4 regions of the Arthrobacter sp. 05T47 genome follow, and region 4 is predicted to be linked to each of the others. Evidence: predicted binding sites of a transcription regulator. Region 4 holds the regulator's gene; each other region holds the start of a gene.

Region 1 (9,560 bases), on a different contig from region 4:
ACTGGACCTCGCAACTGGAATCGAAGCGGGCCGGCCAATCCGGCTCCTGGGCCTGAGGGCCGAAATGGCAATGCCCGACGACGCCCGAAAGGGACACACGCCGACGCGCGGCGGTTGGTGACGGCGTCGCATGCCCAATGCCTGGACTCCGAAGCCAGGCCAGGGCACTGAGGGCTAGTCCTCCGGGTCCTCCGCTTCGCCCAGCCCACGGGCGGCCAGCGCTTCACCGGTCTGCCGGGCAAAGGCCACCGTAGTGATGAAGACCGGAATCACAAGTGCCCGCGGGTTGCGCTCGAGTCCGCGGGCCCGGGCAGAGTCGCGCACGTCCGCATAGGCCCCGGCCACGAACGGGATGCTGCGGAGCATGATGGCAATGGTCAGTGCGAAACGTTCCGGATCCGCCCCGACCCGCCGGAAGGGCCGGGCTAGGGAGGCAACGCCGTCAAGCAGCGCCTGCACGGGGGTGGTGGCGGTCAGAATTGATGCCGCGACAACGCAGACGAGGACGTTCAGCACGATCCGCGCGGCGGTCGGGGCGCCGAGCTGCCACCACTGGAAGAGGCCGATGGCCAGCAGGACCGGCAGGACCGGCTTCACCGCGCGAAGCAGACGGGCGGGACCTGCCCCGCTGAGCAGGAACAGCCCGCACAACAGCACCAGCACGACGGCGGACACAGCCCAGTCGGCGATCAGGAACGAAGCCATTCCGCAGCCAACGACCAGCAAGAATTTCAGCCACAGCGGCGTTCGGTGGATCACGGACGAGCCCGGCGCGTACGTGGCCAGGAGGAAACCGTGGCTGCTCACGACTGCTCCAGCCGGGTCTGCTCCGCCACGGTCCGCTCACCCGCAAGCCCGTCCCGCCCGTCCCGGGTGGCACCGGGCACGCCGAGCCCGGCACCGGGCCCGCCCCCAGCTTTGGGCAGGCCTGCGGCGCTCAGGGTGCGGTAGTGCGCGACGGCGGCGGCCGGTTCGCCGTCGAACACGACCTTGCCGGCGTCCACCACCAGCACCCGGTCCATATCCCCGGCGAGCTCGAGGTCGTGGGTGGAGAGAATGACCTGCTGGCGCAGTCCTGCCAGGGTGCGTCGCAGCAGTTCGCGGTTGCGGAGGTCCAGCAGCGTGGACGGCTCGTCCAGGACCAGCACGTCCGGGCCCACGGCGAGGACCGCGGCCAGCGCCAGGAGTTGGCGTTCGCCGCCGGAGAGCTCGTAGATGCTCTGGTCCGCCAGCGGCAGCAGGCCGAACCGATCCAGGACAGATTCGGCGTGGGCCCGGCGCTGCGCGGCGTTGCGGATGGAGCGCCGCAGGGACAGTTCCACGTCCTCGCGTCCCGTGGGCATCACGAGCTGGGAGAGCGGATCCGTGAAGACAAAGCCCACACGGCGGCGGACCTCCCGCACCGCGCGGACGGTATCGGCGCCGTCGACTGCCACCGTGCCATCGCTCGGTGCCACGAGCCCGTTGAGGAGCCGCAGGAGGGTGGACTTGCCTGAGCCGTTGGCCCCGATCACCCCGATCCGGAGTTCGGTGAGGTCCAGCGACAGTTCCTGGAGCAGTGTCTTGGGTGCGGGCCGGCCGTCAACCGGCACGCGCACGGTTACCCTGTCCAGGACGATGTTGCTCACGGGCGGGTGTCGGCCGTCCGGACGCGGCGCAGCAGCAGATCCGGGAAGGCTTTGTGCAGTGCAAGGGCGACGCTGACGGCCAGGACGTTCTTGATGATGTCGCCGGGGTAGAACGCGAGGTCGGCGATGAAGGCCTTCGAGAAGTCCAGCTTGGCGTTGACCATCATGCCCAGGATGCCGAGGCCGTGGATGAAGATGATGCTGCTGACCATCGCGGCGGCGAACAGGAGGACTGAGCGCAGTTTTCCTGTTCGGTTGGCGGTGCGTGCGAGCACGACGGCGGCCAGCCACCCTACGGCCGTGGCGGCCAGCAGGAACCCGATGATGTAGCCGGCGGAGGGTCCGGCGAGGACGCCCAGCCCGCTGCGGCCGCCGCTGAAGATCGGCAGTCCCGCGAAGCCCAGGAGCAGGTAGAGGCCGACGGCGGCGAAGGCCCGGCCCGCGCCCAGCGCCAGGCCCGTGAGCATGACCGCGAGGGTCTGCAGCGTGATGGGTACGCCGAGCCCGCCGACAGGAATGGCGGCGATCAGCGCGGAGGCGGCCACGAGGGCGGCAAAGACGGCGATGAGGCCAAGATCGGTGGCATTCCAGCGGACCCGGCGGCGCGGGGTCTTGGCTGTGTCGGGATGGCGGGTCTGGGTCATGGTGTTCCTGTCAGATGCTGCGGCGGAAATGGGAATCTTGATATTGACTGTACGGTCGCGGCGAATCGGGTTTTTTGTAGGCGCCCCACTAACCGGCGGGCCCATTGCTGGAGGGCGCCGCCAATGATGGCTGCCCCGCAGCCCCCGCCCGGCACTAACCGGCACCGGCGGAGCCCATGTCAGGGAGCCGGGGCCGTGCCGGTAGACTTGTAGAGGCCGTGCTCTCGCACCGCCCTGTCCCGGCTCCGCCCAGACTCCACCCGTCGTGCCGCGGCATTCCCTGTTGTGAAAGGCCTTAGCTGCATTGATTACCGTCCAGGATCTCGAACTGCGCGCCGGCGCCCGCCTCCTCATGGACCAGGTGAGCTTCCGGATCGACAAGGGAGACAAGATCGGCCTGGTCGGCCGTAACGGTGCAGGCAAGACAACGCTGACCCGGGTGCTCGCGGGCGAGGGCCTGCCCGCCGCGGGCAAGGTAACCCGCACCGGCGAAATCGGCTACCTGCCGCAGGATCCGCGCACCCCTGACATGGAGCAGCTCGCGCGGGACCGGATCCTGTCCGTCCGCGGCCTGGACATTGCAGTGGGCAAGCTCCGCGTCGCGCATGAAGAGATGGCCAGCGAGGACGCCGCGGTCCAGCAGAAGGCAATGAACCGCTATGACCGGCTGGAATCCGAGTTCCTGGCGGCTGGCGGCTATGCGGCCGAAGCCGAGGCGGCGGCGATCTGCTCGAACCTTGCCCTGCCGGACCGGCTGCTGAACCAGCCGCTGAAGACCCTCTCCGGTGGTCAGCGGCGCCGCGTGGAGCTCGCGCGCATCCTGTACTCGGATGCCGAGACCATGCTCCTCGATGAGCCCACCAACCACCTCGACGCCGACTCCATTTCCTGGCTCCGCGAGTTCCTCAAGAACCACCAGGGCGGGCTGATCGTGATCAGCCACGACACCGAACTGCTCGAAGCGACGGTGAACAAGGTCTTCCTCCTGGACCCCAACCGCGCGCAGATCGACTTCTACAACATGGACTGGAAGCGCTACCTCACCCAGCGCGAAACGGACGAGCGTGCCCGCAAGCGGGAGCGCGCCAACGCGGAGAAGAAGGCACAGGTCCTCATCGACCAGGCCAACAAGATGCGGGCCAAGGCCACCAAGGCAGTCGCCGCGCAGAACATGGCCAAGCGTGCCGAGCGTTTGCTCGGCGGCCTCGAAGCCGTCCGCGCGCACGACAAGGTAGCCGCCCTGCGCTTCCCGGATCCCTCACCCTGCGGCAAGACCCCGCTGACGGCGGACGGCCTCAGCAAGTCCTACGGCTCGCTCGAGATCTTCACCGACGTCGACCTCGCGATCGACCGCGGTTCCAAGGTGGTCATCCTGGGCCTCAACGGTGCCGGCAAGACCACGCTCCTGCGGATGCTCGCCGGCGTCGACAAACCGGACACCGGCGAAGTGGTGGCCGGCCACGGACTGAAGGTGGGCTACTACGCCCAGGAGCATGAAACGCTCGACGTCGACCGCACCGTCCTGCAGAACATGCGTTCCTCCGCCCCCGACATGAACGACGCGGAAGTCCGCAACATCCTGGGCTCGTTCCTGTTCTCCGGCGACGACGTCGACAAGCCCGCCGGGGTCCTGTCCGGCGGTGAGAAGACCCGCCTGGCGCTGGCCACCATTGTGGCCTCGAGCGCGAACGTGCTGCTCCTGGACGAGCCCACCAACAACCTCGACCCCGCCAGCCGCGCCGAAATCCTCGGCGCCCTGAGCAACTACACCGGCGCCGTCGTCCTGGTCAGCCACGATGAAGGTGCCGTCGAGGCGCTGAACCCGGAGCGCGTCGTGCTGCTGCCCGATGGCATCGAGGACCACTGGAACGAAGATTACCTGGACCTGATCACGCTGGCGTAACCAATCCAACTGACTCGCACTTGAGGCCGTTTTCAGTGCTCAAAACGGCCCCTGCTGCGAGTCAGTTGGGTTAGCGGACCCGCATCTCTTCCGCGTCCGTGATCCGGTGCAGGTCTTCGTAGCCGATGGAGAACATCGAATTGTGGTCGCCTGCGCCTGCCCAGAGCACCGGGTGGGCTGCCAGTGACGCGTCCAGCAGAGTCCGGATTTTCTCCGGATGGCCAACCGGGGCCACGCCGCCCACGTCCTGGCCGGTGTGTTCCAGGACGAATTCGGGGGAGGCCCGGCGGATTCTCCCGCCGCCCAGTTGCTCAGCGACCTTGTGGACGTCTACTTTGGCCGCGCCGCTGGCCAGGATGAGCAGCGGCGTGCCCTCGTGGTCGAAGATGAGGCTGTTGGTGATCGCGGCGACGTCGCAGCCCAGCGTGGCGGCCGCCGCGGCAGCCGTCGGTACTTTCGAATCGAACACCGTCACGGTGTCCGCGACGCCCAGTGAGGTGAGGGCGCGCTTGACGTTCGCCACAGACCCGGGCAAGGAATCAGTGCTCACTGCTCAGAACCCCTGGGCGTCGAGGATGGCGTCTTCCTCTTCTTCCGCGGTCGCGTTCTTGCGCTTGCGGGGAGCGGGACGGCGCCGCACGGCCGGGCCGCTGGAGTGCAGGAACACGCCCTCTGCGGCGTCAGCCTCGGCGTCCTCCGCATCGATCGCGGCGTTCCTGGCCTGCTGCCGGGCCGCATAACCGAACCCGACGAACATCAGGATGCCGAATGCGAACCACTGCAGCGAATAGGAAAGATGCGTGCCTTCGTCAGTGGAGGGTTTGGGGAACGGGAACGGCATGTCCAGGACCGACGGTGACTCTGAGGCCAGCTGGCCGTAGGCTCCCGTGAGCAGCGGATAGCCCAGCTGGGTGGAATAAGTGGCGAGGTCGATCGAGGCCAGCTGCCCCTCCGGGGCGCCGCGCTGCAGCTCGGGTTCGGCCGGCTTGAGCCGGGCGACGACTGTGACCGGGCCCTGCGGCGGCGCAGGAACCGAGTCCGGCCGGCCTGGGGTGTTGTTGCCGATGGGCAGCCAGCCGCGGTCAACCACGACGGTTTCGCCGGATTCGAGCTTGAACGGAACCACCACCTCATAGCCGGGCTGGCCGTTGAGCGGGCGGTTGCGGACGATGCGCTGGCCGGCGACGTCGTAGCTGCCTTTGAGCTCCACCTGGGTCCACTCGCGCTCCGGATTCAGCCGGCTGAACTGGTCGCGGACATCGGCGAACGGCACGGGCGTTGCAGAGTAGTTGGAAACCACCCTGTTGATTTCGGCCAGCGTCTCGGCGCGCCGGTCCATCTGCCACCGGCCCAGTCCGACGCAGCCCGCGGCGAAGATCGCGGCCAGCAACAAATACCCCAGCCATTTACTGGAGAAGAGAAAGCGGTACATTCAGCCGATCCTGCCTGACGGGTCGAGGGGGACTGCGTCTTGGTCGATGGGGGCGGCGTCCTCAGCGAAGGCCACCGTCTCCTTCCATAGCCCGCGCGTCTGGAGGTAGTCCTCAAGCCAGGCACGGTGCTCACCACATGCCAGCCAGATCTTGCGCCGCTCCGGGGTGTGGATCTTGGGGTTGTTCCACAGCAGCTGCCACTCCGCCGCCGTGCGGCAGGCCTTCCGGGAGCAGACGGTGCCGGGGCCTGCGGGGGTGTCCCCGCCGCCCCCGGCCAGGTCAAAGAGGTTCATGAAGCTGCCCGTCCGTGGTCGTCGTCGTCGTTTTCATCATCGATCAGCTCGCCTTGCAGCAGCGTCCCCGAGGCGTCATCGCCGGCGTAGGGTTCGGCCGGCCCGGCGGGAGCCGGCGCATCCAGCTCTGCGAGCGGAGCGTAGTCCAGAAGGGAGTCACTGTGGATTTCCGCTTTGTCGCTGCCGTTGGCGATCACCACGGCCACCCACGGCAGGAAGACGGCCCCCAGCACCGGAATGAGCCTGAACCAGCCATCCACGGCAAATATCAGGATGAGGCAGACCATGCGGATGCCCATGGCGACGGCGTACTTGACCATCCGCTGGTGCATCTCGTCCGAATGCGCAGCAGCGGCGTCTGTGATGCTGTGCACCTCGGTACCGCCGGACTCGGCGTCCGGCCTCCCGGGCACAGGGGCACCGGGTCGGTTTTTGAGTGTCACGGCTGTCAGATCACGCTCCCAAGGCTTACTCCAATTCTCTCACCATCGGCGGAGCCGCCCAAACGCATGCGAACCGGGCGCTAAGATCGGAGGCAGGAAAAATCCAGCCCCCAGCGCGGCCTCCCTGCCGCAGAATCCCGGAGCCCCATATGTCTGAAACACCCACCACCGGCCGCAGCGTTCTGATCACCGGCGGAAACCGGGGGATCGGCCTGGCCATTGCCGAGTCCTTCCTGGCCAACGGCGACAAGGTGGCGGTGACCTTCCGCAGCGAGTCTTCACTGCCCGAGGGCATCCTCGGCGTCAAGGCGGACGTCACAGACGAGGCTTCGGTGGACGCCGCGTTCGCGGAAGTCGAAGCCGCCCACGGTCCCGTCGAAGTACTCGTCGCCAACGCCGGCATCACGAAGGACACCCTGCTGATGCGGATGAGCGAGGACGACTTCACCTCGGTGATCGACACCAACCTCACGGGCGCCTTCCGGGTCATCAAGCGCGCGTCCAAGGGCATGATCCGTGCCCGCAAGGGCCGCGTGGTGCTGATCTCCTCTGTCTCCGGCCTGTACGGCGCGCCGGGCCAGATCAACTACTCGGCCTCCAAGGCGGGCCTGGTGGGCATCGCCCGTTCGCTCACCCGCGAGCTCGGCGGCCGCGGGATCACCGCGAACGTGGTCGCGCCCGGCTTCATCAACACAGACATGACGGCCGAGCTGCCCGAGGCCACGCAGAAGGACTACCTGACCAAGGTCCCGGCCGGCCGCTTCGCCGAGGCCTCCGAGGTCGCCAACGTGGTTCGCTGGGTCGCCAGCGACGAGGCGTCCTACATCTCCGGTGCGGTCATCCCGGTCGACGGCGGCCTGGGAATGGGCCACTAGCTCCGAATACAGCGGACGACGGCGGTATCCGCCGTCGTCCGCTGTCCTCTTTGCCGTCCTCTTCGCTGGGCCTTTTTGCCCTTGGCACCGGGACTCCGGGAGCGTCTAATGGGCTCACAGCCCCAGCCCATGCCATGGCAGGGGCGTGGACGCAGGAGGAAAATCATGAGTGATCTCAGCAAGTGGACGCCCTCGGACATGCTGGAACCGGTCCGCCGCTTCCTCGATGGTGATCTGTCCATAGCGCCCGGGATCAAAATCGAACAGTTCCAGGAGGGCAGCACGCTGGTGGTCCGGGCGGAGGTGCCCGGGATCGACCCCGACCAGGACGTTGACGTCTCGGTCAGCGAGGGCATGCTGCACATCGCGGTGCAGCGGGAGGAAAAGTCCGAGCACAAGAGCAAGGCCGGTTACCGTTCCGAGTTCCGCTACGGCCGGTCCGTCCGCAGCATTGCGCTGCCGCAAGGGGCCAAGGAAGAAGACATCACGGCCACGTACAAGGACGGCGTGCTGGAGGTCCGTGCACCGGCTCCCGAGGTAGTCACAGGGGAAACGACGACGAAGATCAGGATCGACCGCAGCTGACCCTGCCATCAGCGGGTTCCGGTCGCCTCGGGAACTACGCTGTCTGGGCTTCTTTGTGGACGCTCAACAACTGTAAAGGCACGATCCGCTGGCATGATGGATTGCAGACCCACAGTGTTTGGACGTTTGGAACAAAAGGAGCTCGTATGGGACTGCTGGACAACAAGACTGCGATCGTGACCGGTTCGTCGCGCGGAATCGGCGCAGACATCGCCAAGATCCTCGCCGGCGAAGGCGCGGCCGTCGTCGTGAACTACCGCCAGAAGGCGCCGCGCGCCAACAAGGTCGTCGCGGAGATCGAAGCCGACGGCGGCCGTGCGGCTGCCGTCGGGGCGGACCTCACCACCCAGGAAGGCGTCCAGGCCCTCGCCAGCGCCGCCATGGAGAACTTCGGCTCGCTCGACCTGCTGGTCCTCAACGCCTCCGGCGGCATGGAGACCGGAATGGAGGAGGGCTACGCGCTGAAGCTGAACCGTGACGCCCAGGTGAACATGCTCAACGCCGCCGTGGCGCTCATGCCTGAAGGCTCCCGCGTGGTCTTCGTGACCAGCCACCAGGCCCACTTCATCGGCACGGTTCCCACCATGCCCGAGTACGAGCCCGTCGCCCGCAGCAAGCGTGCCGGCGAGGACGCGCTGCGTGAACTCGTGCCGGCCCTGGCGGAAAAGGGCATCTCGCTCGTCGTCGTCTCCGGTGACATGATCGAGGGCACCGTCACGGCCACTTTGCTTGACCGGTCCAACCCCGGCGCCATCGAGGCCCGACGCGCCGAGGCAGGCAAGCTGTACTCGGTCAAGGAGTTCGCCGCGGAGGTCGCCAAGATGGCTACCGCCGACGTCGAGACCGGCCACACCGAATACGTTGGCGGCGCCGATTATTTCGGTAGGGCCGCAGACACGGCTGCCGGCACCGGCTCCAACTAGTAGCGCAGGCCCCCGGGCCGACCGAGATGGCACGTCGCGGCAATGTTTTTCGCAAACATTGCCGCGACGTGCCATCTCGCGGTTAACGCCTCAGACCCCCGCGATGTACCGCACGGCGTCTAGGTAGGGCAGGCTGATGGCGGCGTCAGCGGCCGCGCGGACGGCCGGCTTCGCGTTGAAGGCGACGCCGATGCCGGCGGCGCCGAGCATGTCGAGGTCGTTGGCGCCGTCACCGACGGCGATCGTGTGCTCCATCGGGATACCCTCGGCAGCGGCCCACTCGCGCAGGTACTTCTCCTTGGCCGCCCGGTCGATGACGTCGCCGAGGACCTTGCCGGTCAGGGCGCCGTCGACGATTTCGAGTTCGTTGGCGATCCAGTAGTCCAGCCCCAGGTCTTCGGCGATCGGCCGCAGGATCTGGTTGAACCCGCCGGACACCACGGCCACGGCATGGCCGGCGGCCCGGAACGCCGCCACCAGTTCGGCGGCGCCCTCGGTCAGCCGGACCTCGGCGCGGACGGAATCGACGACGTCGGCCGGCAGCCCCGCGAGGACGGCCACCCGGGCGTGCAGGCTCTGGGCGAAGTCCAGTTCCCCGCGCATGGCCGCCTCGGTCACCGCCGTGACTTCCTCGCGCTTGCCGGCATAGGCGGCCAGGAGTTCGATGACTTCCTGCTGGATGAGGGTGGAATCCACGTCCATGATGAGGAACTTCCGGGGCGCATTGCGCAGTGCCGCGGGAACCAGGGCCGTGTCCACGCCGTCGATCCCTGAGGCAGCCAGCGTGCGGCGCGCGCCTGTCAGGGAAGCAGCCAGTGAAGCGTCTGTTGTGC
Region 2 (8,489 bases), on a different contig from region 4:
AACTCGGCTGCACCGAATACGACTTCTGCGGCACTCCGCCGAGCGACAAGCTCAAGGACACCTCGAACCCCTTCCATGGGCTGGGCCTGTTCAAGACCAGCTTCAGCAAGACCGTGACCGACTTCGTCGGCTGCTATGACCAGGTCCTGAGCCCGCTGAAGTACAAAGCGTGGATGACGGCGGGGGAGCGCGTGGCACGCCAGCTCTATACCCGGCGCACGGGCCAGCAGTTCTACTAAATAGCCGACCAAGGACAGTGAGGAGGCCGGAATGAATAACGGAAACGACGGCCACCGCAGGCCGCCCACGGACGGCCTGCCCCGGACCCAACCGATGTCGGCCATGCAGGTGCGTCAGAACGCCGCCGCCAAGCGGATGCTGCGCCGGCTGGTCCAGGGCGAAAACCCTCCGACGGCGCCCATGAGCATCGTGGACCGCCTCGCCGGCAGCCCGTACGCCAACCCGATGATCCAGGTCGGCGGGGTGGACGCCGCAGCCCGCAAGACCATCGACTTTGCCCTGAAGCTGGCCGAATCCATGTTCCGGTACGGGGCGGGCGCCCTCGAAGTTGAGACCAGCATCATCGCGATCACCGCTGCGCTGGGGCTCAAGAACATCGAGGTGGACATCACCAACCAGTCGGTGGCCATCAACTATGCCCCGAAGGACCAGACGCCCATCTCGCTGCTGCGCGTCGTCCGGTCCTGGACCAACAACTATGCGGGCCTCTCGCAAGTGCACCAGCTGGTCACGGACATCGTGGCCGGCGGCGTCGGCCGCGAGGAAGCCTCGCGCCGGCTCGAGGAGATCACCCGAAGCCCCAAGCCGTTCCCGCGGTGGATGGTCACCGTGGCCTTCGGCGTGTTCTCTGCCGTCTTCGTCGGCGTCCTGGGCGGTGGACCGGGCGCTTCGCTGGTCGCGTTCCTCTCGAACCTGCTGGTCAGCCTCCTTGCCCGCCAGCTGGGCCGCTGGCGTACCCCGGACTTCTTCATCACCGCCTCGTGTTCGTTCCTGGTGACCATCGTGGCGCTGCTGCTGTGGCGCTTTGGCGCCCCGCTGGGGGTGCAAATAGCCCCCGAGATCGTGGTGGTTGGCGGGATCCTGCTGCTCCTGCCGACCGGACGTCTCGTGTCCTCGGTGCAGGATGCGATCAACGGCTTCCCGGTCACGGCCGCCGGCCGGTTCCTGTCCACCATGCTGACCTTCGGGGCGCTCGTGGCCGGCATCGCCGTCGGCTTCGTCGTGGGAGACATGACCGGCATGGACCCGATCGACGTCACCAAAACATTCCCGCCCAAGTATGACTTGTGGGTGGTCATCATCTTGATCGCCATTGCGGTGCTGATGATCGGCATCACCGAACAGACAAGCTTGAAGCTGCTGCTGCCGACGGCGGCAGTTGGCATCGTGGGCTATCTGGTCCTGATCGGGGGCGACGCGCTGGGCATCGGCTCCCGCTTCGCCCCGGCCCTCGCCGCGGTGGTGATCGGCCTGCTGGCCCGCGTTGTGGCCCTTCGGATGGGCGCTCCGCAGCTGGTGGTGGCAGTCCCCGCCGCCCTGATCCTGCTCCCCGGACTCACCATATTCCGCTCCATGTATGTATTGACCATCGAGGAATCGGAGATTCTCATGGGCGCCGGCGGGATGCTCAACGCCGGCGCAATCGTGCTCGGCGTCGCTGCCGGGATCGTGCTCGGTGACACCCTGGCGCGGCCCCTGACCCGGAGCCTGGCGAGCAACGAGCGGCGCAGGGCCCGCCGCCGCTAGTTCCCGCGGCTCCCGGGTGCCTGGCTGCCCTGAGGCGCCGGGTTTCCCCACTTTTGCGAGGACGCGACGGCGTGCCGGGCCGACACGCCGTCGCGTCCCGGCGTCGTGATGACAAAGGCGGGGAAACTCCGCAGCGCCAGCCCCGGCTCGCCCTTGGATCTTGCCGCGTTAGATCTTGCGCCCTTTAGATCTTCCGCTTTAGATCTTGCGCTGTTAGATCTTGCCTATCGGCAGCTTCTTCTCCGCCTGGAAGTCGTCCTCGACGCGGCCCTTGGCCCAGTAACCCGAAAGGGACACCTGGGTCCGCTCCAGCCCGCGCTGGACGTAGAGAACGTCCCGGAGGCCTTTCATGTAGCCCCGTTCGCCGTGGGCAAAGACCTGCACCCGGCCCTCGGGCCATTCGGCGTCGCGGACGGCCGTGACCAGCAGCTCGCTGTCGCCGGCGGGGGAGCCGTCGCGCAGAAGCCAGCGCAGTTCGACGCCGGCCGGACCGGTGATGGACTGGATCTCGGCGTCGCCGTCCACCTCGAGGATGGCGAGCCCGCGGGCGTCCTCCGGCAGAGACTCGATGGCGGCGGCGATGGCCGGCAGCGCGGCCTCATCCCCGGCAAACAGGTGCCAGTCAGCCGCCGGATCGGGGTTGTACCCGCCGCCCGGGCCGGTAAAGGTCAGCCGCTCGCCTGGCTGGGCCGAGGCCGCCCAGGGCCCGGCGAGGCCCTCGTCGCCGTGGATCACGAAATCGATGGCCAGTTCCTGGGCTGCGATGTCCACCCAGCGGACGGTGTAGGTCCGGGTGTGCGGCCACTGACTGCGCGGCATGGTTTCCCGGATGGCCCACAGGTCCAGCGGCTCCGGGTATTCGACGCCCGGTTGCGGAAACACGATCTTGACGTACCGGTCCACGTAGTCGTTGTTGACGTACCCGGCGAAGCCAGGGCCGCCGGCGATGATCCGGACCATGTGCGGGGAGAGTTGCTCCTTGCGCAGGACCGTCAGATCGGTCTGGGGACGCGTGTTCCGGGTGGCCGAAGTGGAGGCGGGGAGGGAGGTCATGAGGCAAGCCTAACCAAAGAACCTTGGCCGGGAGACTCGGCAGAGGCCTGTTACGGCAGCGGCGGCAGCTCCCAGTCGACCGTGCCGTTGCCTTGTTCCCGCAGCAGGGCGTTGGCCCGGCTGAAGGGCCGGGAGCCGAAGAAGCCGCGCGAGGCAGAGAGCGGGCTCGGGTGGGCGCTGGCGATCACGGCAGCAGATCCCAGCAGCGGCCTCACGGACTCGGCGTCCTTCCCCCACAGGATCACCACGAGGGCTGCGCGTCCCGCGGCGGCGTCAGCACTCACACGGGCATCGGCTGCGGGCGCGCGGTCCGCGACGGCCCGGATGGCGGCCGCCGTCACCGCCTCCCAGCCCTTGTTACGGTGCGAGCCGGCCGAGCCGGCCCGGACACTGAGCACCCTGTTGAGCAGCAGCACACCCTGCTCCGCCCAGCGGCTGAGGTCCCCGTGGACGCGCGGGGGGAAGCCGAGATCGGCCTGAAGCTCTTTGTAGATGTTCGCCAGGCTGCGTGGGATCGGCCGGGTGGCGCCGTCAACGGCGAACGAGAGCCCCACGGCGTGCCCCGGCGTCGGATAGGGATCCTGGCCCACCACCAGGACCCTGACGGCGGCCAGCGGCTGCCGGAAAGCCCGAAGCAGGTTTGCCGGCGAGGGCAGCACCGCGTGCCCGGCAGCAACCTCACCGGCGAGGAACGTCAGGGCCTCCCGCAACTGCGCTTCCACCGGCGCCAGCGCCTCCGCCCAGTCCGGGGCCACCAGCTCGCCCAGCGGCCGGCGCGCCAGGTCCGCGAAGCTGAGGCGATCGGCGGGTTCGGGTTCCAGTTCGAACAGCGCACCGGAATCAGGCTCGGAATGAAACTCGGGATTGGACACAGCCCCATTCTTCCGCAGACACCGCCCGCGCCGGCACCCGGCCGAATGACAACCCTGTCATTCGGCCGTAGCATGGGAATGGCTTTTTGCCGGATCCAACCAGCTTTTTCGGAATCAACCGGTTTTTCGGAATCAACCAGGGAGTGTGTCGTGGCCGAAACAGCGCAAGAGCACGGGATCGCGGGGGATTTTGCCGAAACCTTCGCTGCCAGCGCAGGCCTGGGCGAGGTATCCGCGGATTCTCCGCTGAGCGCCCGCGACCAGCAGATGCTGGCACTGGAGCGGCAGTGGTGGAAGTACGCCGGGGCCAAGGAACAGGCCATCCGTGAGCTGTTCGATCTTTCCGCCACGCACTACTACCAGATCCTCAATGCCCTCATCGATACCGAGGAAGCGCTGGCCCACGATCCCATGCTGGTCAAGAGATTGCGTAGACTACGTACATCACGCCAACGTGCCCGCACTGCTCGTCGTCTGGGAACAGATTCGTAAAGTAGCGTCACGCGCAGCCGGATGCGCAGCGTCCTGTTGCGCCGCTTCCGGCCTCGGGCACCCGTCTGAAATCAGCAAGGACGTCGTTTTACCATGACCAAATACGCTCGGGATGAATTTGACCGGGTCCCGGAGACCTCTGCCCGCCAGGGTGTCCACCGGGCCGTCGCAGAATCGCGCCGCCGGAGCCTGGCGCCCATCTTGGCGGCTGGCTGCGTAGCGCTGGCCATCGGCCTTGTGGCCTTCCTGATCCTGCCGAAGCTCGGATTCTCCGCAGGCCAGGCCTCGGCCGTCGGTGAGAACGCCACCGCCGCTCCGTCCGCCACGAGCCCGGCCAGCCCCAGCCCCTCGCCGACGAGCCCGGAACCCACCGCTACCGATCCGGCCTCCACAGATCCCGCGGCAGCGCCGTCGGCGACGCCCAGTATCCCCGCTGCCGGCGTGGACAAGACGCAGCCGGTGACGATTTACAACGGGACCGCCACGGCCGGCCTCGCCGGCAGGGTCGGCGGCACCGTCAGCTCCGACGGCTGGATCTTGGGCCAGACAGGAAACTGGGGCGGCGTCCCGCAGCAGACGTCGGTGATTTTCTACAGCGACGCCGAACAGAAGGGCAACGCGGAGGCGCTCGGAACGCTCCTGGGCATCGACACCCTCGTGGAGTCCACGGAGTTCAACCTGCCTCTCGTCGTGGTCCTCGGCCCCGGCTTCCAGTAGCCATTCCGGTTACGCCTCAATAACTATTAGGCCGTGGCCCTGCCCGCCGCCAACGTTCCTGGGGGACGCTGTGGGTACAGTATCTGCGGATTTCTCTTCGCAGTCCGCGGCGCACATTGAGGTGGGCCGCACGCAAGCTAGCTGAAAGTGTGGACACCATGGCACTGGGAACCGTCAAGTGGTTCAACGCCGAAAAGGGCTACGGCTTCATCACCGTGGACGGTTCCGAAAACGACGTCTTCGTGCACTGGTCCGCGATCGTCGGCGAGGGCTACCGCGCCCTGGATGAGGGCCAGCGGGTGGAGCTGGAAGTCGGCGAGGGCGAAAAAGGCCCGCAGGCCGAAAGCGTCCGGCCCGCCTAGTGGCACTGGCCGCGCTCAAAAACACCCCGCGGGACTCCTCAGCACGCCTGAAGGGAATACGCCCGAAGGGACCACTGCCGGTGGGCCGCGCCCTGGCGGTTGGAACAGCCATGGCACTGGCCCTGACGGGCTGCCTGGGACCTGCCGGCAGCGCCCGCCTGGCCAGCGCCGACGCGAGCGGTGACGGCACTTTGCGCATCGGCCTGATCCTGGACAGCACCGGGAGGCAGAACTTCCTGAATGCCCCGCAGCTCGCGGCGGCCAAGCTCGCCGTCAAGGAGATCAACGCTGCCGGCGGCCACAAGGGCAAACCGGTGGAGCTCCTGCCGGAAACCATCAGCGCGGACACCGCAGCCCAGGCCAAAGCGCTGGTCGCCGCGAAGGCCGACGTCGTGATCGGTCCCACCGACTCCAGCCGTGCCCCTGCCGCCATCGACGTGCTGGCCAACGCCAAGGTAGCGGTCATCTCGCCGGCCAACGCCGCCGGTGCGCTCAGCAACTACAAGAGCGGCGGCTACTATTTCCGCACCGCCGCGGCCGACATCGCCCAGGCGTCCGTCCTGGCCAAGCTCGCCAAGGACGGCGGCGCCARGACCMTGGCMGTGGTGCACGAGGAAGGCGGCTACGGCAAAGACGTCGCCGCAGCCGTTGTCGGTGCGGCGAAACAGTCCGGAATGGAAGTCCTGGCCGACCCGGAGTTCACGCCCGGCCAGGCGCAGCAGGCTGCCGCCGCCGCGAAGGCCGTAAATCCCGACGCCGTGGTCCTGGTCTCCAGGGACGGCGCGCAGGGTGCCATCGCCGAACTGAACAATGCCGGCCTTGCCGGCAAGAAACTGGTGCTCAGCGACGGGGCGGTCAGCCGGTACGGCACCGGACTGGGAGCGCGGGCCCTCGACGGCGCACGCGGAATCCTGCCCGGCGTGTTTCCCTCCGCCGCCTTCCAGAAGGACCTCGTTGCCGTTGATCCCGGGCTCAAGGACATGGTGTTCGCCGCCGAGACGTACGACGCCGTCATCCTGGCCGCCGTCGCTGCCGCCGCGGCACAGGACGACGCCGGAACCTCCATCGCGGCGTCCCTCGTCACGGTCTCCGGCGGGGCAGCGCAAGCCGCCCAGCAAGCCAGCCAGCCCGCGAGCAAGACGTGCACGAGCTACAAGGATTGCGTCGATGCCCTCCGGGCAGGCCAGCGCCCGGACTATGACGGCCAATCCGGCCGGATCAACTTTGATTCCCACGGCGACATCACCGAAGCGAACTACATGGTCTACACCTACGGCCAGGACAATCTGGCCACGATGACCGGAACGGAAGCCGCCAGCAGCAGCGGCGGCTGATCGCTCCTAGCGTATTGTGCCCGCGTGGCGGGCCGTTCGGGCCGGCCACTGCTTGCACTCTCCCCGGGGGAGTGCTAATTATTGAGTTAGCACTCCAGCGCACTGACTGCTAACACGACGCCCGGTCCGCCCGGCCGCGGAGTGGGGCAGCCGGTCCAGGAGCTAAAGGAACACCTTGCTGGGGTGAGATCCCGGACCCGGCGGCATACAGAGGCCGCAGGGCAGGGATCGTCCGTCGCGGGCACCACAGCGAAGGTTCATTCTTAACGACTGTCCCGAAAGGACTACTGCCGTTATGGCCAAGATCATTGCATTTGATGAAGAGGCACGCCGCGGTCTTGAGCGGGGCCTGAACATCCTCGCCGACGCCGTCAAGGTCACCCTCGGCCCGCGGGGACGCAACGTCGTCCTCGAAAAGAAGTGGGGCGCCCCCACGATCACCAACGATGGTGTTTCCATCGCCAAGGAGATCGAGCTGGACGATCCTTACGAGAAGATCGGCGCCGAGCTGGTCAAGGAAGTTGCCAAGAAGACGGACGACGTCGCAGGCGACGGCACCACCACGGCAACCGTGCTGGCACAGGCCCTCGTCAAGGAAGGCCTGCGCAACGTCGCGGCCGGCGCTGACCCGCTGTCCCTCAAGCGCGGCATCGAGAAGGCTGTTGAAGCCGTCACGGTCGAGCTCCTGGCCTCCGCCAAGGAAATCGAGACCAAGGAAGAGATCGCCGCCACCGCGTCCATCTCCGCCGGCGACAACGAGATCGGCGCCCTGATCGCCGAAGCCCTCGACAAGGTCGGCAAAGAAGGTGTCATCACCGTCGAGGAGTCCAACACCTTCGGCCTCGAGCTGGAGCTCACCGAAGGCATGCGCTTCGACAAGGGCTACATCTCCGCGTACTTCGTCACCGACGCCGAGCGCCAGGAAACGGTCCTTGAGGATCCGTACATCCTGATCGTCAACTCCAAGATCTCCAACGTTAAGGAACTGGTTGCTGTCCTGGAAAAGGTCATGCAGTCCAACAAGCCGCTGCTGATCATTGCCGAGGACATCGAGGGCGAGGCCCTGGCCACCCTGATCGTCAACAAGATCCGCGGCACCTTCAAGTCCGTTGCCGTCAAGGCTCCGGGCTTCGGCGACCGCCGCAAGGCCCAGCTGGCCGACATCGCCATCCTCACCGGTGGCCAGGTCATCTCCGAGGAAGTCGGCCTCAAGCTTGAGACCGCCGGACTCGAACTCCTCGGCAAGGCCCGCAAGGTTGTTGTCACCAAGGACGAGACCACCATCGTCGAGGGTGCAGGCGACGCCGACCAGATCGCCGGCCGCGTGTCCCAGATCCGCGCCGAAATCGAGAACTCGGATTCCGACTACGACCGCGAGAAGCTGCAGGAGCGCCTGGCCAAGCTGGCCGGCGGCGTTGCAGTCATCAAGGCCGGCGCGGCAACCGAGGTCGAGCTCAAGGAACGCAAGCACCGCATTGAGGACGCCGTCCGCAACGCAAAGGCTGCTGTCGAAGAGGGCATCGTCGCCGGCGGTGGCGTTGCCCTGATCCAGGCCGGCGCCAAGGCGTTTGCGAACCTGCAGCTCTCCGGCGACGAAGCAACGGGTGCGAACATCGTCCGCGTTGCCATCGACGCCCCGCTGAAGCAGATCGCCTTCAACGCCGGTCTCGAGCCCGGCGTCGTGGTGGACAAGGTCCGCGGCCTGCCCGCAGGCCACGGCCTCAACGCAGCCACCGGCGAGTACGTCGACCTGCTGGCCGCCGGCATCAACGACCCGGTCAAGGTAACCCGCTCTGCCCTGCAGAACGCGGCTTCCATCGCCGGCCTGTTCCTCACCACCGAGGCCGTTGTGGCCGACAAGCCCGAGAAGGCTGGCGCCCAGATGGGCGGCG
Region 3 (3,189 bases), on a different contig from region 4:
CCTGCTCCTGCGGCCGGCGACGGCGCCGTAGATCAGGAGCACTATGACGGCGCCGAGGATGGAGAGGAGCCAGGTCCGCAGATCGAAGAAGTCACCGAGGCCTCCGCCGAAGATCAACGAGCCGATCCAGCCGCCGAGGATCGCGCCTACGACGCCCAGGACGAGTGTGATCACCCAGCCGCCGCCCTGCCGGCCGGGCAGGACCGCCTTGGCGATGGCTCCTGCGATAAGCCCAAGAAGGAGAAATCCGAGAATCCCCATGACTGCACTTCCTTTCGGTAGACCGGCCGGGGATGCGACCGACATCAAGATTTAATCAGCATGCTTAGTAGTATGCAAGGACCCGGCGCCCCTGGGGCGGTCGTGCGTGGATGCCCCATCAGTCGCCGACCTTCGGCGGCCCGCGGAGGGAAGAACAGCCACTTGATGGCCTTCGTCCCCACGCGAGTGCCTGTGGGTGCCGCGGTTCGTGGGTCTAGGGCCGGGATCCGTAGATGAATTCCTTTGCGTGGCTGACGGCCTTTCTGAACGCATCGTTGCGCAGGGTGATCTGTTCGTCCGTGTCTGTGGTGCCCGGTTCGATGTAGGCGGTGAGGCCGGGGTGGAGCACCCAGATGTCCCCGGCGGGCGGGAGGTAGAAGACCCCGAAGGAGCGGTGCCGGGAGTCTTCGGCCCAGATAGGGACGACGGCGACCGCGGCGCCGGTGTCCGGATTGATCCATTGGGCCCGGGGCAAAGGCTGTTCGTGGACTTCGGGGTCCAGGAACGGGGCCGTGCCCTTGCCCCAGCGTTGTTCGAAGCGTTCATAGAACGCCGGCATCAGCTGGGCATCGTACGGGTGCCAGGCACTCATGGCGCTTTCCTTCTCCATTCGTGTAGTCAGCGGCGTCCGGGTCCTGGTCAGAACCGGATCCACCACAGGACCTGCCGTCCCGGGGCCGGAGTGCCCGGTGTAATGGGGCATTCCCACCGCAGCGGACCGATGATCAGCTCAGGGCCGGACAGTCCCGGCTCCCGTGCCGGCGGCGCGGGATCCCGCAGCGCCGGCTGCGGCGTCGTCGGCCGGTGCCGGTCGTAGGCCGCCCGCTTAGCCGGGTCGCCGAGGACGGCGTAGGCATCCATGATCTCCTGCAGCTCCTGCCGCTCTTGTGCTGTGGAGTCAGGGCCGGCGGGAACGGCGCCCGCGGGACGGGTGTCGGGATGACGGGCCCGCACCAAGGCCCGGTACGCGCGGCCAACCTCGCGGGCCGTCGCCGCACGGCCCAGATGGAGAACCTCGTAGGGATCGGGGCTGCGTCCCTTCATGGTCCGACTCCCGTCTGCTCGGCTTGTTCCGGTCCACCCCGGCGCCCCGGCGCCCCGGCGGGTCGCGGGGGCGGGGGTGTGCGGGTGGTCCTCGGCCCGGAGACAGGGGACCACCATGCGGGAGGCACCGTCGGGGGCCGCTTTTCGCTGCGCAACTGGCGCGGTGGCGTGGCTGCTCTGCATCGCCCTTTACTTACTGGTGGCCGGTCCCGCTGCTCCCGGTCCTGCGGGCCTGTCCTTCCCAGGGGTGGATCAGGCGGCGTTGATTGCCTGTGGCTCGTTCTTCTGGGAGGTGATCTCGATGCGGCGCGGCTTGGCCTTCTCGGCTACGGGGATCCGCAGCGTCAGGACCCCGGCGTCGTAGCTGGCCTTCACCGCGTCGGTGTCCAGGGCGTCGCCGAGGATGAGCTGGCGGCTGAAGACACCCCGGGGACGTTCGGCGGCGATCAACTCGGTGTCTTCACCTTTCGGGTCCTTGCGCTCGGCCCTGACCGTGAGGACGTTGCGTTCGACGTCGATGTCCACCGAGTCCGCGGCGACTCCGGGCAGGTCGAAAGCGACGACGAAATCTTCGCCCTCCTGCCATGCGTCCATGGGCATGGCCGCGGGCCGCGCCGTGGTGCCGAGGACCTGCTGGGCGAGCCGGTCAAGCTCGCGGAACGGGTCGGTACGCATCAGCATGGTCTTCTCACTCCTTGCAGTCGATTTTCTTCTCATTCCACCCAGCCACTTATGTGTCGTGGCTGGTATAGATTTTTTATAGCACCGGTGCGAAACTGGTGCAAGACGTTTTTTGGGTTTTTTGAGGAGGCCGGGATGGAGCGGAACCCGGGGAGAAGCGCGGCGGTTTATGCCATTTCCGTGGCGGCGGAGCTGGTCGGGACCGGGCAGCAGAACCTGCGGCTGTATGAGCGCCGGGGCCTGCTGGAACCGGGCCGGACGGTCGGCGGAACACGCCGGTACAGCGAGCAGGACCTGGCGATCCTGCGCAGGATCGGCGCCCTGCTCGATGACGGCCTGAACCTGGCCGGCATCCGCCTCGTCCTTGAACTTGAAGCGGCCAACAGGCGCCTCGAAAGCGAACTCGCAGCGGCCCGGGCGCGGGAGCACCGGGCGAAGAGCACTTCGGCCAGTGRCGCCAGCCCAGGGACTGCGGGAACGAACGGCGGTGCAGGCCGCCGCGGACGAGGGGTCCGCGTCTAGGCCCGGACGCGTCCAGGTCCGGACGATGGGACACGGATTTCCAGGATGCCGTCACTGTAAGAGGCCCTCACCTCAACCGGATCGACAGCCGCTTCCCGCGTCGGTTACTTCGCTTCCCCGCGTCGGTTACTTAACGTTGAGCAGGCGGCGGTCACGGGCGTTTCGGTTCCTCGCGGCCAGGCCTCCTGATCCAGCGGGGCCGGGGCCCGGTCGAGGGTCTGGCTTTGAACGTGGATCACTACTCTCGAGTTGTTCCAGGTTTGGGGGGCGCGTTAACAGGGCTTGAGGGCTATGACTGCGGCCCGGCTGAGGCGCAGCGGTGAGGGTGCATCGCCAAGGCTGCGCTGAACCAGGCGGCCCGCTGTGACCAGAAGCAGACAGTCGTCCGGGACGTGGGCCGGGGGCGAGGGGCGTCGAGGACTGCCTCCCCTCTGCGCCGGAGGACATCCTGCATACCGCACCCCGTATCGAAAGTTGTCGCCGTGCACGCCCAGCCGCGTCTTGCGGCACAGAGGGGCTGTGGTCTTCGTGCGCGGGCTGGAGTTCCGCCGGGTCGGTGCATGCGAACATCGGGGCGGCGCCCCCGGATGCCCGGGGCCGGCTGATTGTAAGTTGACCGCACGGGCGGAACGGGGGGTCCGGCTGCGCTGGTGCGTCAAGCACGCAGTTGGGCCGCGACTA
Region 4 (9,560 bases):
AACGGATGTGATACTGCCACTGGATTCAAACCCCATAGGCGTCAGCCACAGTTCTGTGCTCATTGACGCGCAAGTCCTGCCCAGCGGTCCCAGCTTCGACAACGACAACAATTTGAAGCTCTACGCGACACTCATCCACAAAGCTGAGCGGCGTGTCAGCATCACGAGTCCATACTTTGTCCCGGACGAATCCATCCTGATGGCTATCGTCACGGCAGCGGCGCGGGGGCTAAGCGTCGAGCTCTTTGTTTCCGAGGTCGGAGACCAGAGCATGGTCTACCACGCGCAGCGTTCATACTACGAGGCACTGCTCCGCGCCGGCGTCAGGATCTACCTCTACCGGTCGCCCAAAGTGCTGCACTCGAAGCACTTCACCATCGATGAGGAAGTCGCGGTGATTGGCTCCAGCAACATGGATGTCCGTTCCTTCAGCCTCAACATGGAGGTATCCGTACTTGTGCACGGGCGCGGTTTTGTGGACGCAATTCGGGGGATCGAAGACGGGTACCGCATGGAAAGCCGTGAGCTGCAGCTCGAGGACTGGCTCCGTCGGCCCATAGCCCAAAAAGTATTCGACAACCTTTATCGCCTGACCGCCTCCCTCCAATAGGGAATTGGCGAACGGCAAGCCCAGCCTCACACCGTCCGCGAGATGTCGGCAACGACCTGCTCGATTTGATACCTGGAAACCCGCGCAAGGGCCGGGTTGGTGTGGACATAGTAGGGATAGGCGATGATTCCAATCGACAGGGCCCAGGCCCGGCCGCGTTCCCACGTTGCCTGGTCAACGCCTACTGCATCGCGAAACGCGGCGCGCCCCTTATCCTCCAGCAGGTTCCAGGCGACGATCAGGTCCACGGCCGGATCGCCAATGGCGATGCCACCCCAATCGATGACACCGGCGAGCCGTGCCTCGGCAATCAGAAGGTTGCCGGGCTGCAGGTCCGTGTGAATCCAGGTCTGCTCCCCGGCGCCCTCCACCACCTGCCGAGCCGCGTCCCATGCCGCTGAAAGGAGCGGGACGTCCAAGAGTCCCGCGCAGCTCGCGATCGCGGCGCGCGTCGCCGCGTCCCTGGCGGCCAGCCGGCCGCCGCGATAGGACCACAGCGCTTCCTTGGTCGCTTCAGTCCCGACGTCGGCGCCATGCAGTACGCGGATGAAGCGTGCGAGATCAAGCGCGAGGTCGGTTCCGTACGCGTGGCCCGGGGCAGGGTTTTCCCCTTCCAGCCAGCCGGACACCGTCCACGGCCACGGGTAGCCCCGGCCCGAGACGCCCTGTGCCAGCGGAATTGGTACCGGGACGGGCAACTGGGGACCGAGCATGCGCGGGTATTTCCACTCCTTGGACAGCGAGGACGCCGCGTCTGCCGTGCGGGGAAGCCGTACGACGAGCCTGTCACCGAGAGCGAGCATGACGTTGTCCGTCCCGGTGGAAGCCACCGGCTCCAGCGGCAGCCCGGCCCACTCGGGGAACTGATCCGCGACCAAAAGGCCCACCTGGCCCGTGTCAATGTCGGGCTCCGCGTCGTGCAGCTTTGCGATCATCATTGGTTCAACCTAGTCGACGCGCCGGACGGAGATCCGGGGCGTGGGAGAGAAGTTTGGATCTGGCAAGCCCGGATCCAGCGGCGCCGTATCCGGCTCGGGCGGCCGCAGCTAGGCTTGCAGTCATGGCAATCATCCACCAGGCAGAATTGCGGCCGACGAAACTCGAACTCCTCGAAGAGTGGCTGCCCAGTCAGCCGTGGTTCCCGGAGCCCGGCGCCGCGGGGCTGAGCAAAGTAGGCTCCTACCGGTTCGACGACCCTGCTGGCGAGGTCGGCATCGAGACGATTATCGTCTCTGCGGCGGGATCCATCTTTCAAGTGCCGCTCACGTACAGGGCCCAGCCATTGGCCGGCGCTGAATCATGGTTGGTCGGAACCATGCAGCACTCGGTTCTTGGCCAACGATGGGTTTATGATGCCTGCGCTGATCCCGTCTACGTGACGGCATTGGCAGCGAGCATCATGCTCGGCCACCCCCAGGCCAAGCAATACCTTGATGTGAAGGGAAAACTCGAAATCCTGGCCGAGTCTGTCTTCGTGCAAAGCACCGGGCCAACACTCAACGCAGTGCCCAACGTCTCCTCGGCTACCCCACGCGACACCGCCGACGGCACCGCAGTCGAGACCGCGGACCTGCAGCTAGTCGTCATCCGCCGGCTGGATCTTGAAGGGCAACCGGCCGGCCGACTCACATTGACCGGCATCTGGGAAGGACAACGGGACAACGTCAAACTCGCCGCCGTCACTAAGTCCTGACCACAGGAGAAAAATCCGTTCTGGCTGGGTGCGCCAGGCACGCATCGGGTGTCCCGGCATCAGCAAGAGCTTTTGTAGTGACATGGTCAGCACCCAAGGATAGGCTCCGATAAATGTTGGCCTTCAAGGGAGCGCAATGCGGCGGATTCGGTTCTGGAAATGCGCGTTCTCGGTCCTGTTGTCCGGCGTTCTGATGACGGCTTGCGCAGCCGGGACCACCCTGAGTCCCGGGACTGCTGGCCCTACCCGTCCGCCCGCTTCCGTTAATCCACCAATACCGTCTAATCCACCAATACCGTCCACGGCCCCCGTGGAAGTGTGCGCGAGGTTCCTGCCGTCGGCGTCGTGCTCCTCGTATGTCAGCATTTCCGGCACGTCCCATGGCAAGGATCTTCCATGGGTGGCCTCCGGCGCCGTAACCGTCCGGCTTACGACTGTGGCCGGATCACTCCAACTGGCCGTCAAGACTCCGTGTAACCCGGTAAGTGGTCCCGCAACGATCAGGGAAAATACGCTCGTCGCGGGAAATATGGCCTCGGGCGCCATGGGCTGTCCCGCAGAAGCCGGAACCCAGGAAGCGTGGGTTTTGCATCTCCTGCGGGGCCCCATCGAGATGACATCGTCCGACGGAACACTCACCTGGAAAAGCGGACCGGACACGCTGACGCTCCGGGCCGACTAATACAGGCCATCCGGTCCGGAGGAGCCCGCCGTGGAGGCGCAGTGCGGTATAGTCGCCGCATGCTCTCAATGCGTCGATTTATTTGCCCCCGACCGGTCTCCGGTCGCGAGGGCTCTGAGGCGCGCGCCTAGGTCCTGGCGCCGGATTGAGTCGGGGGAACCCGCCACTCAACTCCGAATCTAAGGATCTTCAATGCCCACTTATCTCAGTCCGTCAGAGCTCCATGACGCTTTGACCATCCGCGACCTCTCAAATCCGGACCATCAGCCCCATGCGATGCAGGCGCTGCTGGATGCCATCGTCGAAGCGCTCCGCAGCTCGTGGGGCGTACCAGAACGAATCGTCCGCCACAGCCCCCTGGTCAGTGTGGCCGACAACTACGACCGTCTGGGGTTCACCGACTCGGACGTGACGCGGGACCAACGGTACTCCCGCTATGTCAGCCCCACGGTCATGCTCCGCAGCCACACGTCGGCTTCCATCCCGTCGCTGCTGCGGGCACTGGACAACGACGATTCCATGGACGAGTTGTGGGCGATCCCCGGCCTGGTCTATCGACGTGATTCCATCGACCGCACGCACGTGGGAACTCCGCACCAGGTCGACCTGTGGCGGATCAGTGCGCGGAACCGACTCGACGCGGACACCCTGCGTGACATGATCGGATCACTGGTGCAGGCGGTGCTGCCTGAGGCGCGATGGCGGGCTGTTCCGGCCGTTCACCCCTACACCAGGGAAGGTCTGCAGGTCGATGTCCTCATGGACGGGGAATGGCTCGAACTCGCCGAATGCGGGCTCATGGCGCCTCGCTTGTTCTCCGATGCCGGCCTGGATCCTGCGAAGTGGTCGGGACTGGCTTTGGGGATGGGACTGGACCGGGCCCTGATGCTCCGCAAAGGCATCCCCGACATCAGACTGCTGAGGTCTACGGACCAGAGAATCAAACAGCAGATGCTGGACCTGTCGCGGTGGAAACCAGTTTCCCAAATGCCCTCCATCCGCAGGGACATTTCAGTCGTCGTTCCCGCGGGAATGGATGCCGAAGTCCTCGGTGACCGGGTACGAACGGCACTGGGCAGGCAAGCCGAAGATCTGGAAAGCGTGGAACTGCTGGCCCTGACGCCGTATGGCGAGCTTCCCCCAGCGGCGCGGGAACGCCTGCGCATTGGCGCTGGACAGGCCAACGCGCTGATCCGGATGGTGCTCCGGCCTCTCGCCCGGACCATGACGGATCCCGAGGCGAATCAGATCCGGGACGCTGTCTACCTGGCTTTGCACGAGGGGCCCATCAAGGAGCTCATCGCAGGAAGGGGCTAGTGCCCGCCGCAGACCCGCCCGATGCCGACCGGCCACCCGCGGGCGCCGGGCGGGTCCGGAGCAATTAGGTATCAAGTTTGTATCGGCCTCATATCGTTCCCATTGCAGTTCCGGCGCCGTGGCCCAAACCCGGCAGACGGGCCGCGCCCGTGTGCCATGCTGGAACTCGGTTATCCCCAAGAGCGCCGTGCCGCTGACCGGCACGTCAAGCGGGGCGCTAGAGGAAAGGGACAGAAGCATCAGGAAGCGTGGAGTTCAGCAGCTATCGATGGGGCGCGCCCGCCGCGCCGCACTGGCGCTTGCGCTGCCCGCTGCCCTGCTCCTGTCCGGCTGCGTGGCCACACCGCAGAGCGGCATCACGAACTCCAGCAGCCCCTCGGAGCTCATTCCTGTTCCGGCCTCAGGCGTCCCCGCCACGAGCGCGCCGCTCGAAACGGCCCAGACGTCGAACAAGGCTCCGGTGTATTGGATCGGCCGCAGCAATGACAACGCATTCCTTTACCGTGAGTTCCGTGATGTCCCGGACCAGGACAACCCTGTCACCCGAGCCCTGCGCGTGATGATGTCCCAGAAGCCCCTGGACCCGGACTTCTTTACACCGTGGCAGAACCCGAAAAAGCTGGCGACGTCGATCTCCGGCAAGAACGTCATCACGGTGGATGTCTCCGCGGATGCCTTCAACAGCAACGTGGATGCCGCCATGGCCGAGCGCGCCATCCAGCAGCTCGTCTACACCGCGACGGCTGCCGCGGCCAGCGCGGGCCTGATCGATTCCGGCCAGCAGGTCCAGGTGGTTGTGCTGGTTGATGGTCATACGGACTACGTCGCCTTCAACCACGTCCGGCTGGGCGCGCCGACGTCCCGCAGCGCCGGGATGGTGGCTCCCGTGTGGATCATTGATCCGCAGGAAGGCACGTCCGTGGCCGACGGTTCTGTCAAGATCACCGGCCGGAGCACCGTGCAGGGCGGGAAACTCCGCTGGCAGATCCTCAAGGTCGACGGCGATAACGCCAAGACCGCCTACCTCAACGGCAGCGCGACGGCGTCAGCGGATTCCATCCAGTCCGGGTTGTTCACCCTGTCCGTGAACCTTGGCCCGGGCCGCTACGAGGTCCACGTGTCCCAGGTGGATTCGTCGGACAGCGCCAAGGAAGTATTCCAGGACACTCGCGGTTTCGAAGTCAAATAGGCTTCAAATAGGCTTCGCGGTCAACCAGCCACTCTCAACCAGCCACTGCGACACGGCCTGCGGCAGGTCAGCTGGGCTATCCAGGCAGGCCGATTACCAGCGGCCGAGGATGTCGTTGGCCAGCACGGTCGCGGCGGGCCCGGCGGTGGACGAGCGCAGCACGTGGTTCCCTAGGAGGGCCGTTACGGCCCCGGCGTCGCACAACCGGGTCACTTCCCGCGGACTGATGCCGCCTTCCGGGCCCACGATCAACAGCACTTCGCGGGATCCGGCGTCGCCGGCCGGCGCGGTTTCCAGCCAGGATTCGAGGACGTTCCGCAAGGGGCGGACGGCGTCTTCGTGCAGAATGACGGCCAGGTCCGCGGCCGCAACGGCAGTTTGCAGCCCGGTGCTGTCGACTGCCGCCCTGACCTCGGGAATCCAGGCCCGGCGCGCCTGCTTGGCCGCCGCCGTCACCACCGACTGCCACTTGGCGTGCGCCTTCGCGGCCCGTTCGGCCTTCCACCGCACAATGGACCGCTCAGCCTGCCAGGGAACGACGGCGTCGATGCCCAGCTCGGTGGCCGTTTCGGCTGCCAGCTCGTCGCGGTCGCCCTTGGCGAGGGCCTGGACCAGCACCAGTTGGATCCCGGGCCGCGGCTCGTCGGCGACATCCACGCACTCGACGGTCAGCTCGGCCGGCGCGACGGCGGTCACCGTGCCGGTCAGGCGCTTGCCGGCGCCGTCGGCGATGTCGACGGTCTCGCCGACGGCGATCCGCTTGACCGTGACAGCATGGCGGGCCTCAGGGCCGTCAAGGACGAAGGCGGAGCCGGGGACCTGCTGGTCCAGGGTGCCTGGGGCGGTGAAGAAGACCGGGTTACTCACCGCTACAGGTTACCGAGCCGGTCCCGGAGTTTGGCGAAGACGCCGCCGCTGGCCGCGAGCTTTCCCGCAGTGAAGTGTTCGCCGCGCAGCTTTGCCAGCTGGCGGAGCAGGTCCTCCTGGGCCGCGTCCAGCTTGCCCGGCGTTTCCACCTGCAGGTGGACTTTCAGGTCGCCGCGCCCATGGCCGCGCAGGTGGGTGACACCAAGGCCGCGCAGGGTGATGATCTCGCCCGACTGTGTACCGGCCTTGACGTCGATCTCCTGCTGCCCATCGAAGGTGTCGAGGGAAATTTCCGTGCCGAGGGCGGCGGCCGTCATGGGGATGTTGAGGCTCGCGTGCAGATCGTCGCCGTCGCGGACGTAGGTGGCGTCGTTGTTGACCCGGATCTCCACGTACAGGTCCCCGGACGGGCCGCCGGCCGGCCCGGCCTCACCCTGGCCGGAGAGCTGGATGCGCGTGCCGGTGCCGACGCCAGCCGGGACCTTCACGGTCAGCGAGCGGCGGCTGCGGATCCGGCCCTGGCCGCTGCATTCGTTGCAGGGGTCCTTGATGACGGTGCCGAAGCCCTCGCAGGACCCGCAGGGTGCCGACGTCATGACCTGGCCGAGGATGGAGCGCACGGCGCGCTGGACCTGGCCGCTGCCGCCACAGATGTCGCAGCGCACGGGGTGGGTACCCTCGCGGCAGCAGGATCCGTCGCAGGTGGGGCAGACCACGGCCGTGTCGACTTCGAGCTTCTTGTTGACGCCGAACACCGCGTCGCGGAGGTCGATCCGGACGCTGATCAGCGCGTCCTGGCCGCGGCGGACCCGGGATGCCGGGCCGCCCTGGCCGCCACCGGCGCCGAAGAAGGTCTCGAAGATGTCCTGGAAGGCGAAGCCCTGGCCCGAGTARCTGCCGCCCCCGAAGCCGTTGTCGGTGCCGTTCTCATTGCCGGTGGTGTCATAGACCCGGCGCTTCTGCGGATCGGAGAGGACTTCATAGGCATGGGTGACGGCCTTGAACCGGTCTGAGGCGTCTTCTCCCGGGTTCACGTCGGGGTGCAGGGTCCGGGCCAGTTTCCGGTAGGCCTTCTTGATCTCCTCCCCCGTTGCGTCGCGGGAGACTCCAAGAACGTCATAGTGGCTGCTCAAAGTGTGTATCTCTTCCTTTTCGTACTGCCGGTGGGGCAAGAAGTCGTGCTGGGTCCGGGCCGGTCAGGGCCCCAGGATCCTCGAAAGGTAGCGGGCCACCGCGCGCACGGCGGCCATGGTGGTGGGATAGTCCATCCGGGTGGGTCCAAGGACACCGACCTTGGCCGTGGCGTCCGGGCCGTAGGCCGTGGCCACGACGGAGGCCTCGGCCAGACCGTCGTAGGGGTTTTCCCGGCCGATGCTGACGGTCACGCCGCGTGGGTCTTCGGCCATTTCGCTGAGCAGGCGGAGCATGACCACCTGCTCCTCGAGCGCCTCCAGGACCGGGCCGATGCTCAGCGGGAAGTCCACGTTGGAGCGTGCGAGGTTGGCCGTGCCGGCCATGACCATCCGCTCCTCGCGGCTGCTCGTGGCCAGCGCCTCGAGGCCGCGGGCAAGGGCCTGGGCTGCTCCCCGGCGCGCCGGCGGGCCGCTGGCAACCACTGTGGGCAGAAGCTGGGGCARCAGGCTCAGCGGCGTTCCGGAGAGGCTCGTCAAGAAACTTGTACGCAGGTCGGCGAGGGCGTCGTCGGGAATGTCCTGCCCGACGTCGATGACGCGCTGCTCCACCTTGCCGGTGTCCGCGATGAGGACGATCAGCACCTTGCGGGGTGCCAGCAGCACGAACTCAATGTGCCGCACCCTGGCGCGGCTGAGCAGCGGATACTGCACGACGGCGACCTGGTTGGTCAGGTGGGACAGGAGCCGCACGGTCCGGTCAAGGATGTCGTCGAGGTCCTCGGATCCTTCCAGCAACGCCTGGATGGCCCGGCGCTCGGCCGGGGACAGCGGCTTCACCGCTGAGATCTGGTCGACGAAGAGCCGGTAGCCCTTGTCGGTGGGGATCCGGCCCGCGCTCGTGTGCGGTGCAGTGATCAGGCCTTCGTCTTCCAGCGCCGCCATGTCATTGCGGATCGTGGCGCTGGACACGCCGAGATGGTGGCGTTCAACGAGCGCTTTGGAACCAACGGGCTCACGCGAATGGACGTAGTCCTCCACGATGGCGCGCAGCACTTCGAGTTTGCGCGGTTCGCTCACGCTCCACCTCCAATCGACTGTCCCGCAGTCGGTGCCGCCCGCGTTGTACGGTCCGCGTCCAGAACTGGTGCGCGTGGTCCGCAACGGAACAAGTGTTAGCACTCGACATGCCTAAGTGCTAACCAGTCTAATATGACTCGCCGCGTTGTTAGCATTGGATTCGCTCCAGGCGTGGCCTGCGGGATCGCGTTTCCCGTCACATCGGGCGCCGGGACCGTAGCCGCTTCCGCCTGCGCCGCGCCCCTGTGGTCCGGTGCAGGCCACGGAGAGTTCCACTGACCGCCGTACATTCCGAGTGCAAAGTAAGCGTGTAGAGATGTCGTACCAGAACTGGGGACCCCAGGACCTGTCCGCCCCCGCCAAGACCGCGTTGCCGGAGGTCCCGGTGGAACGCGGGATGGTCCTCGAGGAGGTCCAGTCCGGCTGGGTGGGTGCCGTGACCCGGGTGGAGAAGTCCGGCGGCATGCACGTSGTGGCGCTGGAGGACCGTCGAGGCAAGTCCCGCTCCTTCCGTTTAGGCTTTGGCTTCCTGTTGGAGGGGCAGCCGATCCGGCTGATGCCTCCGGCTCCCAGGAAAGCGGCGCCGGCCGCCGGTGCCGGCCGCACGGCGTCGGGCTCGGTCCGGGTGGCCGGGCAACGCGCCCAGGTGGCCAAGGCCAGCCGCATCTGGGTGGAAGGCAAGCACGACGCCGAGCTGGTGGAGAAGGTCTGGGGTGATGACCTCCGGGTGGAGGGCATCGTGGTTGAACCCCTGCACGGCATTGATGATCTCGCGGCCGCCGTGGCGGACTTCGGTCCCGGCCCGGGGCGCCGCCTGGGCGTGCTCGTTGACCACCTGGTGGCCGACTCCAAGGAGTCGCGGATCGCCGACGCCGTCATGGCCTCACCGGGCGCCGCAGGCAACGTGCTGATCGTGGGCCACCCCTACGTCGATGTGTGGCAGGCCATCCGGCCGGCGGTGCTGGGGATTGAACAGTGGCCCGTGATCCCCC

The links. Region 4 encodes HrcA, which represses chaperone genes, less so after heat shock. Its sites were predicted from a motif close to TTNGCACTCGNNNNNNNCGAGTGCNAA; they were not measured.
Region 1: AC1DEY_RS00030 (Hsp20/alpha crystallin family protein) is a predicted target of HrcA. The motif match lies at 7,301-7,327, and genes of this name have one in related genera.
Region 2: groL (chaperonin GroEL) is a predicted target of HrcA. The motif match lies at 6,684-6,710, and genes of this name have one in related genera.
Region 3: AC1DEY_RS13045 (Hsp20/alpha crystallin family protein) is a predicted target of HrcA. The motif match lies at 2,065-2,091, and genes of this name have one in related genera.

Annotation. Positions count from the first base shown of each region.
Region 1 covers NZ_JBFTKG010000001.1:2,923-12,482, reverse strand. The annotation lists gene AC1DEY_RS00080 (DNA polymerase IV) at 1-121, shown strand, start outside; gene AC1DEY_RS00075 (energy-coupling factor transporter transmembrane component T family protein) at 175-807, opposite strand; gene AC1DEY_RS00070 (energy-coupling factor ABC transporter ATP-binding protein) at 804-1,628, opposite strand; gene AC1DEY_RS00065 (biotin transporter BioY) at 1,625-2,272, opposite strand; gene AC1DEY_RS00060 (ABC-F family ATP-binding cassette domain-containing protein) at 2,577-4,175, shown strand; gene AC1DEY_RS00055 (YbaK/EbsC family protein) at 4,246-4,725, opposite strand; gene AC1DEY_RS00050 (SURF1 family cytochrome oxidase biogenesis protein) at 4,729-5,607, opposite strand; gene AC1DEY_RS00045 (hypothetical protein) at 5,608-5,901, opposite strand; gene AC1DEY_RS00040 (DUF3099 domain-containing protein) at 5,898-6,344, opposite strand; gene AC1DEY_RS00035 (beta-ketoacyl-ACP reductase) at 6,494-7,219, shown strand; gene AC1DEY_RS00030 (Hsp20/alpha crystallin family protein) at 7,385-7,804, shown strand; gene AC1DEY_RS00025 (SDR family oxidoreductase) at 7,951-8,727, shown strand; gene serB (phosphoserine phosphatase SerB) at 8,818-9,560, opposite strand, start outside.
Region 2 covers NZ_JBFTKG010000005.1:137,494-145,982, reverse strand. The annotation lists gene AC1DEY_RS06895 (lipid II:glycine glycyltransferase FemX) at 1-239, shown strand, start outside; gene AC1DEY_RS06890 (threonine/serine exporter family protein) at 271-1,767, shown strand; gene AC1DEY_RS06885 (siderophore-interacting protein) at 1,981-2,820, opposite strand; gene AC1DEY_RS06880 (uracil-DNA glycosylase) at 2,871-3,692, opposite strand; gene AC1DEY_RS06875 (DUF3263 domain-containing protein) at 3,843-4,184, shown strand; gene AC1DEY_RS06870 (LytR C-terminal domain-containing protein) at 4,278-4,901, shown strand; gene AC1DEY_RS06865 (cold-shock protein) at 5,060-5,263, shown strand; gene AC1DEY_RS06860 (ABC transporter substrate-binding protein) at 5,374-6,597, shown strand; gene groL (chaperonin GroEL) at 6,893-8,489, shown strand, end outside.
Region 3 covers NZ_JBFTKG010000016.1:104,583-107,771, forward strand. The annotation lists gene AC1DEY_RS13030 (GlsB/YeaQ/YmgE family stress response membrane protein) at 1-261, opposite strand, end outside; gene AC1DEY_RS13035 (hypothetical protein) at 476-853, opposite strand; gene AC1DEY_RS13040 (J domain-containing protein) at 901-1,305, opposite strand; gene AC1DEY_RS13045 (Hsp20/alpha crystallin family protein) at 1,558-1,986, opposite strand; gene AC1DEY_RS13050 (MerR family transcriptional regulator) at 2,122-2,508, shown strand.
Region 4 covers NZ_JBFTKG010000008.1:99,380-108,939, reverse strand. The annotation lists gene cls (cardiolipin synthase) at 1-610, shown strand, start outside; gene AC1DEY_RS08620 (aminoglycoside phosphotransferase family protein) at 637-1,548, opposite strand; gene AC1DEY_RS08615 (CG0192-related protein) at 1,671-2,303, shown strand; gene AC1DEY_RS08610 (META domain-containing protein) at 2,440-2,985, shown strand; gene srmL (PheS-related mystery ligase SrmL) at 3,178-4,302, shown strand; gene AC1DEY_RS08600 (GerMN domain-containing protein) at 4,571-5,491, shown strand; gene AC1DEY_RS08595 (16S rRNA (uracil(1498)-N(3))-methyltransferase) at 5,585-6,358, opposite strand; gene dnaJ (molecular chaperone DnaJ) at 6,361-7,491, opposite strand; gene hrcA (heat-inducible transcriptional repressor HrcA) at 7,555-8,568, opposite strand; gene AC1DEY_RS08580 (DUF3097 domain-containing protein) at 8,885-9,560, shown strand, end outside.